4 regions of the Thioalkalivibrio sp. AKL8 genome follow, and region 4 is predicted to be linked to each of the others. Evidence: predicted binding sites of a transcription regulator. Region 4 holds the regulator's gene; each other region holds the start of a gene.

Region 1 (4,197 bases), on a different contig from region 4:
GGCGTCGACCCCGCCGTCGCCAGCGCCCCGCTGATCACCTCCGTCGTCGACGTCGTCGGCATCACCATCTACTTCGCCACCGCCGTCGCCATCCTCGGCCTCTAGCTCCCCCAACCCCCGTCCTCCCTGTAGGAGCGGGCTTGCCCGCGAAGCCCCTGCCAAAGCCGAATCCGGAAAACGCCGCGAACCTTGCCCCCACATCACCCGGCCGACAGACCTCATCATCCCGGCCCCAGTCACGACCCCTGGTCATCCCGACCACAGCACCAGCCCCCCGTCATCCCGGCCGGAGCGCAGCGAAGAGCCGGGATCTCCACCGTTCGAACCCCCAAGATCAAGACCCCCGGCCATGACAACCAGAGGCACCCCAGCCCCCAGAGTGACAACGTGCGTCACTTCACATGACCATTTTTGTCACGTGACACACCCGGGAGGCGCGCGTGCGTGACCCATGCCACAGACCACACCGCGCCCGGGCGCCGTTTTCACGCATTTCCGCACTCTTGGCACGCCCAATGCATCTACTCAGACAGCTGCCCACGGGGTGGCCGGGCCGAAGGCCCAGCTTTTATGACATCAAGGGAGAAACACCATGCAAAAAGTGAAGAGCGTCCAGAAGGGCTTCACGCTGATCGAACTGATGATCGTTGTGGCGATTATCGGCATTCTGGCGGCGATTGCGTTGCCGGCTTATCAGGATTATACGGCTCGGGCGCAGGCAGCCGAAGGCCTCTCCGCCACAGCGGGCATGCGCACTGACATCGCCGAGGCCGTTACTACCGGCGGAGTTGGCAACTTCGACGTCACCAACTACGACTTTTCCACCGCCCGGTATATCGACACCGTCGACGTTGACATCGTCGTAGATGAAACCAGCGGGGCGATCTCGGGTACCGGCAACATCACCATCAACTGGGACGACACCGTGGCTGCCTTGGATGGTGCAATGGTTCTTGAACCTCGCCTGGCCTTTCGTGATGGCGGTACCGACATCAGTGATGCAATCGGCGTCAACGGTTGGAATTGCGTCGCCGACGGCACCATGGCCGACAATCACCTGCCGGGCGGCTGCCGGTAGTAATCGCCTTCTGCCCCTGACGGTCCCGCCGTCATAATCAAGCCCCGGCTCCGGCCGGGGCTTTTTTGTGGTTCATCGAAGGATACCGGGGGGGGGGGGGGCATTCGTACGTTGAACCAATCCTCAAGCACCCATTGAACACTCTAGGACAGCCAACTTTTCTTGCCTGACAAAAATCCTCCAGGACGCCCGTGGTCGACGTAGGGTAAGGACACCCAGTACTGGAGCCCCGGCCATCATGCCGGGGCTTTTTCGTTTGTAATCGTCTGGGACACCCACTTTGTTGACATTGCCTGACAAAAATCCTCCAGGACGCCCGTGGTCCGCCAAGACACCACGGTGGCTGCGATGGCTCCGGACATCCAATTTACTTACGGTTGAGTAAACTCCGTTCCCTGTCCGTTTCTTCCGAATGGCCCACTTATTGCTTTATTTTTTGTGACACAAGTCTCACAACAGACGACTTCTTCAACCAGAAGGAAGGAACATGGGCAAGAACACAAACAGCGGCTTCACACTGATCGAACTGATGATCGTCGTCGCGATCATCAGCACCCTCGCCGCCATCGCGCTGCCGGCCTACCAGGACTACACGGCACGTGCTCAGGCCTCCGAGGGCCTCACCATCACCGCGGGCCTTCGAACCGACATGGCGGAACAGGTAACCACAGGCACCGGGACGACAGTGGACGTGAGCCTGTACGACTTCAACTCCCGCTACATTCAGGCCATAACCGCAAATGTGGAACCCGGCGAAGACGGCGCGATCACCATCACTTGGGACGAGGATTCCTCTGCACTTGGCGGCTCCATGATCCTGACGCCCACACTGGATGGCACCGTCGACCAAGCCTCCCGCATCAGCGGCTGGACCTGTAGCGTGGCCGACGGGATGAATACGGCGCACCTCCCCGGCGGCTGCCGCCAACAGTAACGGCGAAAATCCCTCTGGAGATCCTCCGGGAGAACCTCGGGGACACCCACCCTGCTCACCCCGCTCTAGCGGAACCCCGGAACGCGGTTTCGCTACGCCCTGAAAAACTCCAAGGCATTCACTATCCTAACGACAGGAACGTAACGAATCTGCGTTGCTGCAAGACCTACTCCACGGAAGGAGTTCATCATGACCCAGCCCCGCTCGACCCTCGTCTCTCTGGACGACACGCCCTGGTACCACGTCGTTTCCCGCTGCGTCCGCCGCGCGTTTCTCTGCGGGCACGATACCCACTCCGGACGATCCTTTGAGCATCGCCGCGGCTGGATCGCCGATCGTCTGAAACAGCTTGCGTCGGTGTTCGCCGTCGATATCGCGGCCTATGCGGTCATGAGCAACCACTTCCATATCGTTGTGCGGGTGGACGAGGCGCGCGTCGAGCCCCTGGAGCGCGCCGAGATCTTGCGTCGCTGGACGCAGCTCTTCTCGGGGCCGGTTATGGTGCAGCGGTATCTGGCCGATCCACAGGGGCTCGGTGCGGCCGAGATGAAGGTCGTGGATGCCTGGGTGGAGACGTACCGCTCCCGACTCGCTGACCTGTCGTGGTTCATGCGCGTGCTGAACGAGTCGATCGCCCGTCAGGCGAACGCCGAGGACGGCGTGACGGGACGGTTCTGGGAGGGACGCTTCAAGAGCCAGGCCCTGCTCGACGAGCAAGCGGTTCTGACGGCCATGGCGTACGTGGACCTGAACCCGATCCGGGCCGGGATGGCCCCCACGCCGGAGGCCTCCGAGTACACCTCGGTCGCGGAACGGCTTGCCGTGCTGCGCGCGACGTCCGGGGATGGAACAACGGTAGCCGAACGCGCCGCCGCCGATCCCGCGGTTCCAGGCGACAGCACGGCGCCGGGACACACCAACGCTACGAGATCCGACACACGTGGGAACCGGTCACGCTCCGTTCCGCACCAAACAGAATCCTTGCAGCCGGAGACGGTCCTGGACCAACTGGTCAGCGCCCCGCTACTTCCATTCGACGCCACTGGCCGCGCCGAGTGCGCCGTGCCCTTCGGCTTCGAGGACTATCTGGATCTCGTGGAGGCAACGGGGCGCGTCATCCGCGAGGACAAGCGCGGCTTCATCCACGATGGCACCCCGCCCCTGCTGGCGCGTCTGGGCATTGATCCCAATCAGTTCATCCGTGCGGCTAGCCGCATGTTGCAGCAATTCGGCAGCGCCATCGGAACACCGACCCATCTCACGGCCCGGTGCGATACCCGCCAAACGCGCTATCTGCGAGGCATGGCGGCCGCCCGGCAGCTCTTCCCTCACGATTCCGCCGCATTGGTGCCAAGCCCGTGACGCGGTTCAGCGGCAAATTCGCATCCTGATCACGGGCTTCCGGCACACGAAAAATCCGCCACCCAGCACTCCCTGAGCCTGGTACAAATATCGCTCCGTCCGGGCTCGGCTCGCCACCTTCTCCGGGCGCGCACCACTAGCAAGGCCAGCTCGACGCTTCGGAACTCCCTCACCACACGATTAGCGAAACAGGTCAGCGGCGGCGGCCGGGCGGTGGAGCAGGAATCCCTGGCCGATGGCGCAGCCTTCCTGCAGCAGGAAGGCGCGCTGGGGTTCTTCTTCCACGCCCTCGGCGATGAGGTCCAGTTCCAGGGCGGCGGCCAGCGCGATGATCGCGCGGATGATGGATTCGTTGTGGCGGGAATGGCCGATGTCGCGCACCAGCGACTGGTCGACCTTGAGGCGGTGCAGCGGCAGGCGGCGCAGATGCGCGAGGTTGGAGTAGCCGGAGCCGAAGTCGTCCATGGCCAGACGCACGCCGAGGCCGTCCAGCCGACGCAGGACCGCCAGGGCGCGCTCGGGGTACTCCATGATCATGGTTTCGGTCAGCTCGACCTCCAGGCGTTCGGGCGCGATGGCGAAGCGCCCCAGGGTCTCGCGTACGGTGGTGACGAGTTGCTCGTCGTGCAGCTCGCGCGCCGACAAGTTTACGGCGATCAACGGGATGTTCCGGCCCGCCTCGTCCCAGGCCGCGAGCTGGCGGCAGGCCGCCTCCAGAACCCAGCGATCGATCGCCTGGATCAGGCCGGTCTCCTCGGCCAGCGGGATGAACTCTGCGGGGGATACCATGCCCCGGTGCGGATGGTTCCAGCGCACCAGGCTC
Region 2 (4,197 bases), on a different contig from region 4:
AACAGGAACGCCTGCAACAGCAACACCGACATCAAGAGGCGGCCCGTCAGCGTGAAGAGGCGCTCCGTCAGCGCGAAGCCGCACAGGCACGCAGAGAGCGTGAGTTCGAACGCGCATTCATCGCGCAGTACGAGGTGCCGGACGGCTGCGACAGCTGGGACTCCCAAGCCCAGATGGTCGAGTGCACGAACCAGCGCATCCGCGCGCGCCGCGAATTCCGGGCCGAATTCTTCCGGGAGCCCACCCCGGGCCAGATCCTGCTGGAGGACACGCCGCGATGACGCCGAAGACCCTTCCCGATTCTGCAGCCTTCCCGGACCCTGCCCCGGGGCAAGAGGCAAGGTCTGCCCCCGAAGTCCCGTGCGTCTTCGCCTCCATTGCGCAGGCGCGCGTGCTGTTGGCGTTATGCTTTTAGAGGACTCGTCAAGTGATAGAAGCAGTGTCAAGTAAGAACATCGAAGAAGTACTGCCGCTGATTAGAAAATACCAGGAGTTCTACAAGGTTCAGGAAATTGATGACGAGAAGAATCGAGTGTTCTTCTCGCAGTTCAGCGAAAATGGAAATAATGGCTGCATTTTCCTGTTCAGGAGCAAAGCCGGAGACGCCGTGGCTTTTGCTACTGTATATTTCACGTATGTATCCAGTATTCCAGCCCGGGTCGGCGTTATGAGCGACCTTTATACATTGCCAGCCCATAGAGGAAACGGGATAGGTAAGCGGCTGATCAATCATTGCCTGGAGTTCGCCCGGGAAAAGGGTGCAGCAAGACTTCAATGGCTTACAGCCCAAGACAATCATCCGGCTCAAAAACTTTACGACTCCCTTAATACAAAAAAGAGCGCATGGTATGTCTACACGTACAGCGCATAGCCAAGCAAAGCAGCTCGGCCCTGCGGACCTGCGGACTCATGACGGGGTCGGACCACGGTAACGAAATGAGAATAGGCTGAGCGTCATAATGTGGCGCCAAATTTTCGGGGCCAAGACGGCCCCGTTTTTCGTTCGCCCGCTAGATCAGATCACTGGAGTCAGCCGTTGCGCTTTGCTCCCGTGTCTACGGAGTCTAGTCCTCGTCTTCGGCCCTCGGAGAAACATGACCAGGTCGGACCACGGTAATGGAATCCCGGCATTTGCAGCGCACGCTGCACTGCACCGGTTTGATTGCCTTTGCGATAGCAAGGGGCTTTGCAGCCTGCATCAGGCTCAACCACCTGCGGCGGGCGGTTCTGGCGGCACAACCTTGTGCCGCGGGGAAACCGGCACCCCTCCCGCCGGAGGCGAATGGGCGCCGGGCGCAGGGGAAAGGCCCCGGAATCGCTTCCGGGGCCCGTTCGGACAGGGTGCTGCGGTGGCTTACGCCGTCGAGGCCGGGGCGGGATCCTTGCGCCGGCGCAGGGCCCAGCCGAGCATCACGAGGCCGATACCGACCAGGAGCAGCGAGCCGGGGGTCGGTACTTCGTTATTTCCGTTACCGCGGTAGTACACCGAAATGTGCGAGATGTCGCGATCCTCGCCCGCGCCCGACAAATCGAACGGGGGCGCGGTCAACGGGGTGGCGTAGGTCCCGCCCAGGGCGCCGTTCAGCATGTCGTAGGCCACGATGTTGGTGTCGGCGCCATCCTTGAACGCGAACATCAGGTTCTCGAAATTGCTCCAGAAGTCGAGAACCACCAGCTCCCAGGTCCCGCTCTGGGCATCGCCGCTGAAGCTCACGATGGTTGCCGGATCATTGGGGTCGTTGATCAGGTTGCCGTTGGTGTCCTCGTACTTGCCGTCGAACAGCCAGTCCGAGTAGCCGAAGAACTCGGCATTGTTGACGACTGTGAGGCTGGTATTCACGTTGCCGTCAAGCGGCTCCAGGACCTGGCAGCCCTGGTTGGGAGTGACCTTGTCGCCCAGGTTGCCGTCGAGATCGGAGCAGTTGATGACGCTGGCGGAGGCCGAGCCGGCGGCAATCATGCCTCCCGCGAGCAGAAGGGCGAGGGTTCCGCCCCGTACAGTCTTTGTAGTCATGGTTGTTACCTCGTGGGTCTGCGCAGGCAGGTTGTGGTTTGGGGTCTGCGCTCGCCCACGAATTTGCAACATCCATGCCCGCTGGATTCCGCTCTATATTGACGTTGGAAAACCGTAGGTTACGCGCACCCGACGGGGGGCGGTCGCAAACGCGATCATCGGGTGTAAAGGGTTCTGACGCGTGCACGGGTGAAGGACCTCGACCAGGTCACATCGACGGGGTTGGGCCACGGTAACTAGGCGTGTTAACGGGGCTTTCTGAACCCAAAGGGCTGTTTGAGGGCGTTAAACGGCGCATTGCGGCCCATAAATGGGCTCTTACTCTGAGAGAGGATCCCGCTCCGGCACCGCGAAGGCGACCGGTAAGGCCTCGGGCTGCCTCGACGGATTGCCGCGGCCTCTGCGAGGCCGCGCAATGAAGCCATCTCAACCTTTTCCCCCGCCCCTTCCGGTCCTGACGACACGCGGCGTACTCTGCTGTAGAAACGGAGTAGCACAAAAAAGGGGACAGAGATGGGGCTTTACGATCGCGACTATGTCCAGGAGAAACAAACGCCCCATACCAAGAAAGCGAGGGGTGATCGAACCAGGGGAACATCCAAACCTGGTGCTGACGCCCGCCGGACTCGCCCGGCTCAGACGTCGCACTCGACAACCGGGGCCCCACCCAGTCCAGACTGGAAGACGATCGTCCTATGGGCATCCCTCGCCGCGAACGTGATGCTTCTAACGGCCTTGGTCATCCTCCACGGAAGATAGGATCTCCCGGGGTCGGGAGAATCGAGGAAGACGGGGTCGGACCACGGTAAGCCGGCGGACAGCATGTGAGTGAATGAGGCGTCATAGTGAAAACACTGACTTTCAGGTATTGGGACCGCATTCGATCCAGCTTATGGTTCATCCCCACCGTGATGGCCCTGGGCGCGGTGTTTTTGGCCTTCATAAGCGTCGCCCTGGATAGGCCGGTGACGAACTGGTTGTTGCGTTCGTGGGGCTGGACATTCACCGGTGGAGCCGAGGGGGCCAGCGCCGTGCTGGGGGTCATCGCCGGATCGATGATCACCATCGCTGGAGTTGTGTTTTCGATGACGCTAGTCGCCCTGTCGCTGGCGACGTCGCAGTTGGGGCCGCGCTTGCTCCGCAATTTCCTGCGCGATACGACGACTCAGGTCGTGCTGGGCACGTTCGTTGCCACCTTCCTGTATTGCTTGCTGGTCCTCCTTACCATCCGGCGCGCGGAGGAGGTTGCTTTCGTTCCTCATATATCAATCACGCTCGGCGTGCTCTTTGCGGTCGCGAGCGTGGGGGTGCTGATCTATTTCATTCACCACGTGTCTGTTTCGATGCAGGCCAACGAAATCGTGGCGCGCGTGAGCGACGAGTTGATCGCCGGGGTGGACCGCCTGTTTCCGGAACACATCGGGCGGGGGACGTCTCGGACGTCGGCAACACCACCCGAGTCGGCATTTCTGGACGTATTTGACCGGGAGGCTCGTCCCATTCGAGCGAGCGCGGACGGATACATTCAGTTCATCGACACGGACGCCTTGATCGAGTTGGCGATGCAAAAGGATGTGGTCATTCGACTGGAGCGAGTACCCGGTGACTATGTGGTCTCCGGTGGCCCCCTGATGCTGGTCTGGCCGGGAGAAAGGGCCGCCGACGTGCCTGCGGATCAGGTCAACAACACCTTCGCCCTGGGTAACCAGCGGACTTCGGGCCAGGACATCGAGTTCGCGGTTACCCAACTCGTGGAGGTCGCTCTGCGTGCCCTCTCCTCGGGAGTGAATGACCCGTTCACGGCAATTACGTGCGTAGACCACCTGGCGTCCGCGTTGAGTCGTTTGGCTACGCGAGACATGCCATCGCCCTATCGTTATGACAGTACGGATCAGCTGAGGGTGATTGCTCCAGGGTCTACTTTTGTGGACGTCACAGATGCGGCCTTCAACCAGATCCGACAAGTGTCCCGCTCGAACACCGCGGTTACTGTCCGCCTGCTGGAAACGATCGCCGAGGTCGCGAGATTCGTACAGCGGCCAGAGGATCGCGCTGCGCTGTTACGGCACGCTGAAATGATTGCCCGTGGGGCTAGTGAGGGACAGCCCGAAGTTGAGGACCGCCAGAAGGTAGAGGAACGCTTTGAATATGCGAAACGATTGTTGAGCGTGTCGCCAAGGACA
Region 3 (4,197 bases), on a different contig from region 4:
ACCCTGGGTGTCGCCAAGTTGCTGATGAGCCGCCACGTGAACAAGGCCGGCTACAAGGTCGTCGTCACCGGCGAGGGTTCGGACGAGCTGTTCGGTGGCTATCCGGCCTTCCGCCGCGACATGTTCCTGCACGGCCTGGATACCCTGCCGGAGGCCGACCGCCAGGCCTGGCAGCAGATGCTGAACGAGTCCAACGAGCTGGTCTCCGGTGCGATGCTGGCCGAGGACGAGGTCAACGACCCCGACTTCACGCAGATGATGGGCTTCACCCCGTCCTGCCTGCAGCCGTGGCTGGCCGCGGCCGACCACGTGCCGGGCCTGCTGCACCCGAAGCGCCGCGAGCGCATGCAGGACTACAAGCCGGGCAAGGCGATCGCCAACGCCCTGGATGACGACATGCTGGAAGGCCGGCATCCGCTGGACAAGGCTCAGTACGTCTGGATCAAGACCATGCTGGAGGGCCAGATCCTGACCTGGGGCGGCGACCGCATGGACATGGCCAATTCGATGGAGGCGCGCCCGCCGTTCCTCGATCACCACCTGGCCGAGTTCGCCGCCCACCTGCCGCCGACCATGCGCATCAAGGGCAAGACCGAGAAGTACGTGCTGCGCGAATCGATGAAGGGACTGCTTCCGAAGGTGCTCTACGAGCGCGAGAAGTTCGCCTTCATGGCGCCGCCCGCGCACACCGACCCGGTCAAGTGGGCGGCGATGAAGGCCCTGGCCGATCGCTATCTGTCCCCGGAGAAGGTCGCCGAGGCCGGGTTGCTCGACCCGGAGGGCGTGCGTCAGGTGTTCGAGCTGCACGAGTCCGAGGACACGCCGGCCGCCACCCAGGTTCAGCTGGACGCGGTGATCAACCACATGATCGGGGTCCAGGTGCTGCACGACAAGTTCGTCGCCACCGACATCCCGGCGCTGGCGCGGCAAAAGGCCGAGGAGTTCGGCTGGCACGCCTGATCACGGGTGCAAGCCCCGAGTGACCCAGAAGGCCCCGCGGATCTTGGTCCGCGGGGCCTTTTTCGTTCTTGCCAACAGGGCCGCGGTCGGGGTCTCGACGGGGGTGAGCGCCCTTATCCGTTGCTGGTTGCGCACGGATCGCGCGCGACCGGCACAAAAAAGCCGCCCGCGGCCAGGGGCCGGGGGCGGCTGATGGCTTCGCGGCCCCGAGGGGCCGGAAGCGGCGGCCTTACAGGCTGTAGTACATGTCGAACTCGATCGGATGGGTGGTCATGCGCATCTGCGTGACGTCTTCCATCTTCAGGTCGATGTAGGCATCGATCATGTCGTCGGTGAACACGCCACCCTGGGTCAGGTATTCGCGATCCTGGTTCAGGGCTTCCAGCGCCTGGTCCAGCGAATGGCAGACCTGCGGAATGCCCTTCTCTTCTTCCGGCGGCAGGTCGTAGAGGTTCTTGTCCATCGCGTCGCCCGGGTGGATCTTGTTCTGGATGCCGTCCAGGCCGGCCATCAGCATCGCCGCGAAGGCGAGATACGGGTTGGCGGTGGAGTCCGGGAAGCGCAGCTCGACGCGACGGCCCTTCGGGTTCATGACGAACGGGATACGCAGCGAGGCGGAGCGGTTGCGGGCGGAGTAGGCCAGCATGACCGGTGCCTCGAAGCCCGGCACCAGACGCTTGTAGCTGTTGGTGGACGGGTTGGTGAAGGCATTCAGCGAGCGGGCGTGCTTGATGATCCCGCCGATGTAGTACAGCGCGGTCTCGGACAGGCCGCCGTACAGGTCACCGGAGAACAGGTTCTTGCCGTCCTTGGACAGCGACTGGTGCACGTGCATGCCGGAGCCGTTGTCACCGACGATCGGCTTGGGCATGAAGGTCGCGGTCTTGCCGTGGACGTGGGCCACGTTCTGGATCACGTATTTGAGGATCTGCACCTCGTCGGCCTTCTGCGTCAGGGTCGCGGGACCCACGCCAATCTCGCACTGGCCGGCGGTCGCCACCTCGTGGTGGTGCACCTCGGTCTCGAGGCCCATCTCGGTCATCACTTCGCACATGGTGGAGCGGATGTCGTGCAGGCTGTCGACCGGCGGGACCGGGAAGTAGCCGCCCTTCACGCCCGGGCGGTGACCGATGTTGCCGTCCTCGTAGACGCGCTCGGAGTTCCAGGAGGCCTCCTGGGAATCCACGCGGCAGTAGGAGCCGGACAGGGTGCTGCCCCACTTCACGTCGTCAAAGATGAAGAACTCGTTCTCCGGGCCGAACAGCGCGGTGTCGGCGATGCCGGTGCTCTGCAGGTAGGCCTCGGCGCGGCGCGCCAGGGAGCGCGGGCAGCGGTCGTAGCCCTGCATGGTGGCCGGTTCGACCACGTCGCAGCGGATGTTCATGGTCATGTCTTCGAAGAACGGATCGAGGACCGCGGACTCGGCGTCCGGCATCAGGATCATGTCGGACTCGTTGATCCCCTTCCAGCCGGCGATCGACGAGCCGTCGAACATCTTTCCTTCCTCGAAGGTCTCTTCGTCGATGTCGTGGGCCGGCACGGTCACATGCTGTTCCTTGCCCTTGGAGTCGGTAAAACGGAAGTCGATGAAGCGAACTTCCTTTTCCTTGATCTGGTTCAGCACGTCGGCTGCGGACATGGGGATCTCCTTGGTCTTTACTTGAGTCTTCAAAGGTGGCCGGCCGGCCCGTCGGGCGCTTGCGCGGCGTCGCGGTTCATTATGCAGGCATCATGCCATCCGGTCCTGTTTGGCCCGGGCGCGCGAAAAACGGGCACCCGGGGCGCCCCGCCGCATCCTGGATGCACCAATCTGGTGCCTTATCTGCACAACTTTTGTGCGCATCGTGGTAGCCCGCACCTAATGAGTGCAGGGCCGATAGAGTAGCGTGACCTCGCCCAGCATGTCGCCTACCCCGGGATGGTGGTGCAGTCGGTCGGCCAGGGCCTGGGTGCGGGCCTCGAGGTCTGCCGGCGCGGCTGCCCCGTCAAGGCGCAGGGTCAGCGTCACGTGTACCCGACCGCCGAGATAATGCAGCGACAGGTGCTCCACCGCATCCAGCTCCGGGGCGTCCGCCCAGGCCTCGCGCAGCGCCTCCACCAGCGTCGGGCGCAGCGGCAGCATGGAACTCCGGGCCTGTTCCGCGTCGTTTTCCGGATCCACGTGCACGGTGATGTCGTTCACCCGCTCATGTTCGTCGGTCACCGCGTGGAACACCGCATCGGCGATCCGATGCCCCTCGGAGACCGAGATCATCGGCGCGACCTGGATATGCACGTCCACGACGACTTCGCTGCCGTGGCGGCGGGTGCGCAGCATGTGCGCATCCTTGACCCCGGGCACATCCATGATCGTGCGGTGGATGCGCTCGACCTTCTCCGGCTCCAGGGCCGTGTCGATCAGCTCCGCCGCGCTACGCACGATCAGGCGCCCGGCGATATGCAGGATGAACAGCGCGACGATCAGCGCGGCCAGGGCATCCGCCCACGGGAGCCCGGCCACCGCCGCACCGACCCCGACCAGCACGAACAGCGACGAGATCGCGTCCGTGCGATGGTGCCAGGCATTGGCATCCAGCATCCGCGAGCGCAGGCGCTTGGCCACCCGGTGGGTGTACTGGTACAGGCCTTCCTTGGCCACCAGGGTCAGCAGGGCAAAGGCGATCGCCGCGGGCGCTGGGCCGGTCATGGCCTCGGGCTCGACCAGGCGGTTGCCGGCGGCCCAGGCAATCGCCAGGCCCGCGAGTGCGAGGAAGACCCCGACGATCACCGTGGCCAGGGTCTCGATCCGCGCGTGACCGTAGGGGTGTTCCTGATCGGGGGAGGCGGCGGCCTTGCTTGCGGCGAACAGCACCACCCCGTCGGTGATCAGGTCCGACAGGGTGTGCACGCCGTCCGCCACCAGGGCCTGCGAGTTCAGCAGCCAGCCACTGACGAGCTGCGCCACGGCGAGGAAGCCGTTCACGGCCGCGCCCACCAACGTGACCCGGCGGGTATCGCGATAGCGGTGGCCGTTCTCCGGCGTGTCCGAAGGTCCGGAATTGGCGAGGGGGTCGCTCAGGGCCGCTCTCCCGAACAGAATCAAGGCCCCAGTATGGGCGCGCTTCGGCTGCATGCAAAACGCTCGCGCCAACGCGAGCGGTGGCCGTGGCCGAAGCCGGGCCGATATACTGTCGGCTTTGCCCTGACCCGGGATCCCGCATGTCGCAAGAACGCACCCCGCCCAGTAGTCCGACCTTC
Region 4 (4,197 bases):
GACCGTGCCCCTGGCGCAGGCTGAGGTAAGCCCGCCCGAGGGCGAGGTCACGCTGCAGATTGACGGCTTCACCCTGCATGCCACCGGCGACGACGGCGAACTGAGCCATCGTCTGCGCGGCACCCGCCTGCGCGAGTTTGGACGTGACGGCCCCCAATGGGTGGACGACCCGGACCTCGACCTGTTCGCCGAAGGCGGTATCGAATGGCGCTGGACTGCCCCCGCCGCACTGCATCAACCGGCCGCCGTGACCCTGGACCTGGTGGGCCCCACCCACGGCGTACAGCCGCCCCGCGGCGAACGCGTAGAGACCATCATCGATTCGCGGGATGTTCGCGTCGCCACCGACACCATGGTCGCCACTTCGGATGCCCTTTCCACCCTGAACCAGCCGGGCCTGTTCCAGCGCGGCACCGGTCTGCGCGTGGACTCGCGAGGGGATACCATAGAGTTGTTCCATGACGTGTACTCGCTCTACAGCGAGACGAGCGAGGAGGATCCCGCGCATGACCCCGAATCCCCATAGCCTTCGCCACCGTCCGGGCCAACCGGGTGCCCGCCTGGCGGCGCTCCTGCTGCTAGCCCTGCTGGCCACGCCCGCGCTCGCCCAGCAGGGCTCGGCGGGCCCGGCACTGCCGGTGGAGATCACTGCCGACCGCGCGGAGATGGACGAACGCCAGGGGCTGGGGACCTACACCGGCGACGTGATCGTAATCCGCGGCGACATGACCCTGGAGGCCGACAAGGTCTACGTGCGCACCCGCGATCGCCGCCCCTACGAAATGGAGGCCCACGGCGAGCCGGCACGCCTGGAATCACCCGATCCGGAAACCGGAGAGATGCGCATTGCCACCGCCCTGCGCATCGACTACCTGCTGAACGAGGACCGCATGATCCTCACCGACCAGGCCCATGTGATCACCACCAGCGAGGAGGCGCGCGGCAAGCGCATCACCTACGACCTGACGACCGACGTGATCGAGGCCGAACGCGGCGAAGGCGACAGCGAGCGCGTGCGCATCACCATCCAGCCGCGCGACGACGAATGAACGCCACCGCCCCCAGCCCATCCGCCACACCGGCACAAACCAACGACCGCCTGATCGGACGCGAGCTGACCAAGCGCTACGGCCAGCGCACGGTGCTGGACCAGGTGGACGTCGACCTCGCGCCCGGCGAGGTGGTCGGCCTGCTGGGCCCGAACGGGGCCGGCAAAACCACCTGCTTCTACAGCCTGGTCGGGCTGATCCGTCCCAATGCCGGGCGCATCACCCTGGGCGAGCGCGACATCACCCGCGCCCCCATCCACGTACGCGCGCGCGCCGGCCTCGGCTACCTGCCGCAGGAGGCCTCGATCTTTCGCCGCCTGAGCGTGTGGGACAACCTGCAGGCCGTGCTCGAGCTGCGCCCCGGGCTGGATCGCCACGAGCGCCGCCGCATTGGCGACGCCCTGATCGAGGAGTTTCAGCTCGAGACCGTGCGCCACAGCCCGGGCATCGCGCTGTCCGGTGGGGAGCGTCGCCGGGCCGAGATCGCCCGCGCCCTCGCCGGGGATCCGCAGTTCATCTGCCTGGACGAGCCCTTCGCCGGGGTGGATCCGATCTCGGTGGGCGACATCCAGGACGTGATTCGGCATCTCGCCCAGCGCGGCATCGGCGTACTGATCTCCGATCACAACGTGCGCGAGACCCTCGGCATCTGCCACAGGGCCTATATTCTGAGCGAGGGACGCCTGCTGGCCGCCGGTACACCGGACGAGCTGCTGGCCGATCCCCAGGTGCGCCGGGTCTATCTCGGCGAGAACTTCCGCCTGTGAAAGCGCCCCACATGCGGCCCGGTCGGTGCACAAACCACAAGGCAGGCTTTAAGATTCCACCAATGCCCACCCTCGCTCCGAATACGCGATGCTGAAACCCGGCCTGAATCTGCAGCTGGGTCAGACGCTGACCATGACCCCGCAACTGCAGCAGGCGATCCGCCTGTTGCAGCTGTCCACGCTCGAGCTCCAGGTGGAGATCCAGCAGGCGCTGGAGAGCAACCCCATGCTCGAACAGGTCGAGGACGAAGAGGCCGAGGCCGACACCGAGCGCCTGAACCAGGACGGCGAGCTGGTGGAAGGCGATCGCATGGAGGCCACCACCACCAGCGATGACGTGATCCCCGAGGAACTGACCACCGACAGCCGCTGGGACGACATCTACGAACCGGCCCCGACACCCAACAAGGGCGTGGATGACCGCGACCCGCTGGAAAACACCAGCGACGACGACGGCGAGGGCCTGCAGGATCACCTGCTGTGGCAGCTGCATCTGAGCCATCTGACACCGCGCGACCAGCGCATCGGGGCGGCCCTGATTGACGCCATCAGCCCCGACGGCTATCTCGAGGGTGACCTGGAAACCCTGGCCGAGACCATCAGCCGAGGCGAGGATGAAACCGTCGGCGTCGACGAGGTCGAGGCAGTGCTCCACTGGATTCAGCAGTGCGACCCGCTGGGGGTCGGCGCGCGCAACCTGCGGGAGTGCCTGGAGATCCAGCTACGCGAACTGGCCCCGGACGCCCCGGCCCGCGAGGCCGCACGGGCGATCCTGGAACACGGCATGGACAGCCTGGGCAAGCGCGACTACAAGGCCCTGCAGCGCCAGTCCGGCGTACGCGACCCGGACGAACTGGCCCGCGCACTGGATCTGATCCGCACCCTGAACCCGCGCCCCGGCGCACAGATCAGCTCCGCCACCTCGGAATACGTGGTCCCGGATGTCTACGTGCGCCACACCACCGAGGGCTGGCGCGTGGATCTAAACCCGGAGATCGCACCGCGCATCCGCATCAACGACCTCTACGCCGGCATGGTGCGCCAGGTCTCGGATGCCCGCGACAGCGCCTTTATGCGCGATCAGCTGCAGGAGGCACGCTGGTTCCTGAAGAGCCTGCACAGCCGCAACGACACCCTGCTGCGGGTCGCCGAGGCGATCGTCCACCGCCAGCAGGGCTTTCTCGAGCATGGCGACGTCGCGATGCAGCCATTGATCCTGCGCGACATTGCCGAGACCCTGGAGATGCACGAATCGACCATCTCGCGGGTTACCACGCAGAAATACATGCACACCCCGCGCGGGGTCTTCGAGTTCAAGTATTTCTTCTCCAGCCATGTCGGCACGAACGATGGCGGCGAGTGTTCCGCCACCGCCATCCGTGCCATGATTCGCGAATTGATTGGCGACGAACCCCCGAACAAGCCGCTCAGCGATGCCCGGCTCGCCCAGGTCCTGTCGGACCGGGGCATCAACGTAGCGCGCCGCACCGTGGCCAAGTACCGCGAGGCGATGCACATCCCTTCATCCAGCGAACGCCGGCAGATGGCCTCGATGCCCACCGGCAGCAAGTAACCAAGGAGTCCTGACCATGCAGATCAACCTGACCGGCCACCACGTGGACATCACCGACGCCCTGCGCGACTACGTCAACGAGAAATTCGCGAAGCTGGAGCGCCACTTCGACAAGGTCATCGACGTCCACGTCGTGCTGACCCACGAGAAGACCCGGAATCAGCACAACCAGGCCGAAGCGAATCTCCAGGTCAGCGGCAATCACATCCACGCCGAGGCCTCTCACGAGGACATGTATGCCGCAATCGACGCGCTGATCGACAAAGTCGACCGTCAGCTGATCAAGCACAAGGAAAAGGTCAAGGACCACCACCGCGCCGAAGGTGCCCAGCGCAACCGCGAGCAGGCCTCCTGATCCATGACGATTGCCGAGTTGATCACCTCCGAGCGCATTGGCCTGCAACCCGAGTGCTCCAGCCAGAAACGGGCCCTGGAGGCCCTGGCGGACCTCCTCGCCGGCGGAGGTGACGGCACGGGACCAGGAAGCAATGCGATCTTCGAGGCCCTGTCCGCACGCGAAAAACTCGGATCCACCGGTCTCGGCCATGGGGTTGCGATTCCCCATGGCCGCCTGGCCGATCTCGAGGCGCCGCGCGTGGCCGTGCTGCGCCTGGAAAAGGGCGTCGACTTCGACGCCATGGATCACGAGCCGGTCGATATCCTGATCGCACTGCTGGTCCCGGAGGCCGCCACCGGCGACCACCTCGACCTGCTGGCCCAACTCGCCCGCGGCCTGTCGCAGCCAGACACCATCGGAGCGCTGCGCCGGGCCGGGGATGCGACGGCCCTGGAACAGGAACTCGTGCGC

What was found. The regulator sigma-54, encoded in region 4, starts transcription at its own class of promoters, with help from an activator protein. The targets are predictions, from matches to a motif close to TGGCANGNTNCNTGCTT.
Region 1: a site for sigma-54 is predicted at 1,492-1,508, ahead of G335_RS0102055 (pilin). Genes of this name have one in related genera too.
Region 2: a site for sigma-54 is predicted at 2,078-2,094, ahead of G335_RS0109180 (PEP-CTERM sorting domain-containing protein). Genes of this name have one in related genera too.
Region 3: a site for sigma-54 is predicted at 2,681-2,697, ahead of glnA (glutamate--ammonia ligase). Genes of this name have one in related genera too.

The regions. Positions count from the first base shown of each region.
Region 1 is NZ_AQYF01000003.1:145,642-149,838, reverse strand. Features, by position in the region: gene mgtE (magnesium transporter) at 1-105, shown strand, start outside; gene G335_RS0102060 (pilin) at 593-1,078, shown strand; gene G335_RS0102055 (pilin) at 1,566-2,012, shown strand; gene G335_RS0102050 (transposase) at 2,202-3,374, shown strand; gene G335_RS0102045 (EAL domain-containing protein) at 3,555-4,197, opposite strand, start outside.
Region 2 is NZ_AQYF01000008.1:400,188-404,384, forward strand. Features, by position in the region: gene G335_RS0109175 (hypothetical protein) at 1-281, shown strand, start outside; gene G335_RS13940 (N-acetyltransferase) at 428-871, shown strand; gene G335_RS0109180 (PEP-CTERM sorting domain-containing protein) at 1,355-1,960, opposite strand; gene G335_RS0109190 (DUF2254 domain-containing protein) at 2,860-4,197, shown strand, end outside.
Region 3 is NZ_AQYF01000005.1:27,149-31,345, reverse strand. Features, by position in the region: gene asnB (asparagine synthase (glutamine-hydrolyzing)) at 1-960, shown strand, start outside; gene glnA (glutamate--ammonia ligase) at 1,190-2,599, opposite strand; gene G335_RS0103125 (cation diffusion facilitator family transporter) at 2,819-4,072, opposite strand; gene glyQ (glycine--tRNA ligase subunit alpha) at 4,159-4,197, shown strand, end outside.
Region 4 is NZ_AQYF01000007.1:80,974-85,170, forward strand. Features, by position in the region: gene lptC (LPS export ABC transporter periplasmic protein LptC) at 1-526, shown strand, start outside; gene lptA (lipopolysaccharide transport periplasmic protein LptA) at 507-1,049, shown strand; gene lptB (LPS export ABC transporter ATP-binding protein) at 1,046-1,816, shown strand; gene G335_RS0106090 (RNA polymerase factor sigma-54) at 1,905-3,389, shown strand; gene hpf (ribosome hibernation-promoting factor, HPF/YfiA family) at 3,406-3,744, shown strand; gene G335_RS0106100 (PTS sugar transporter subunit IIA) at 3,748-4,197, shown strand, end outside.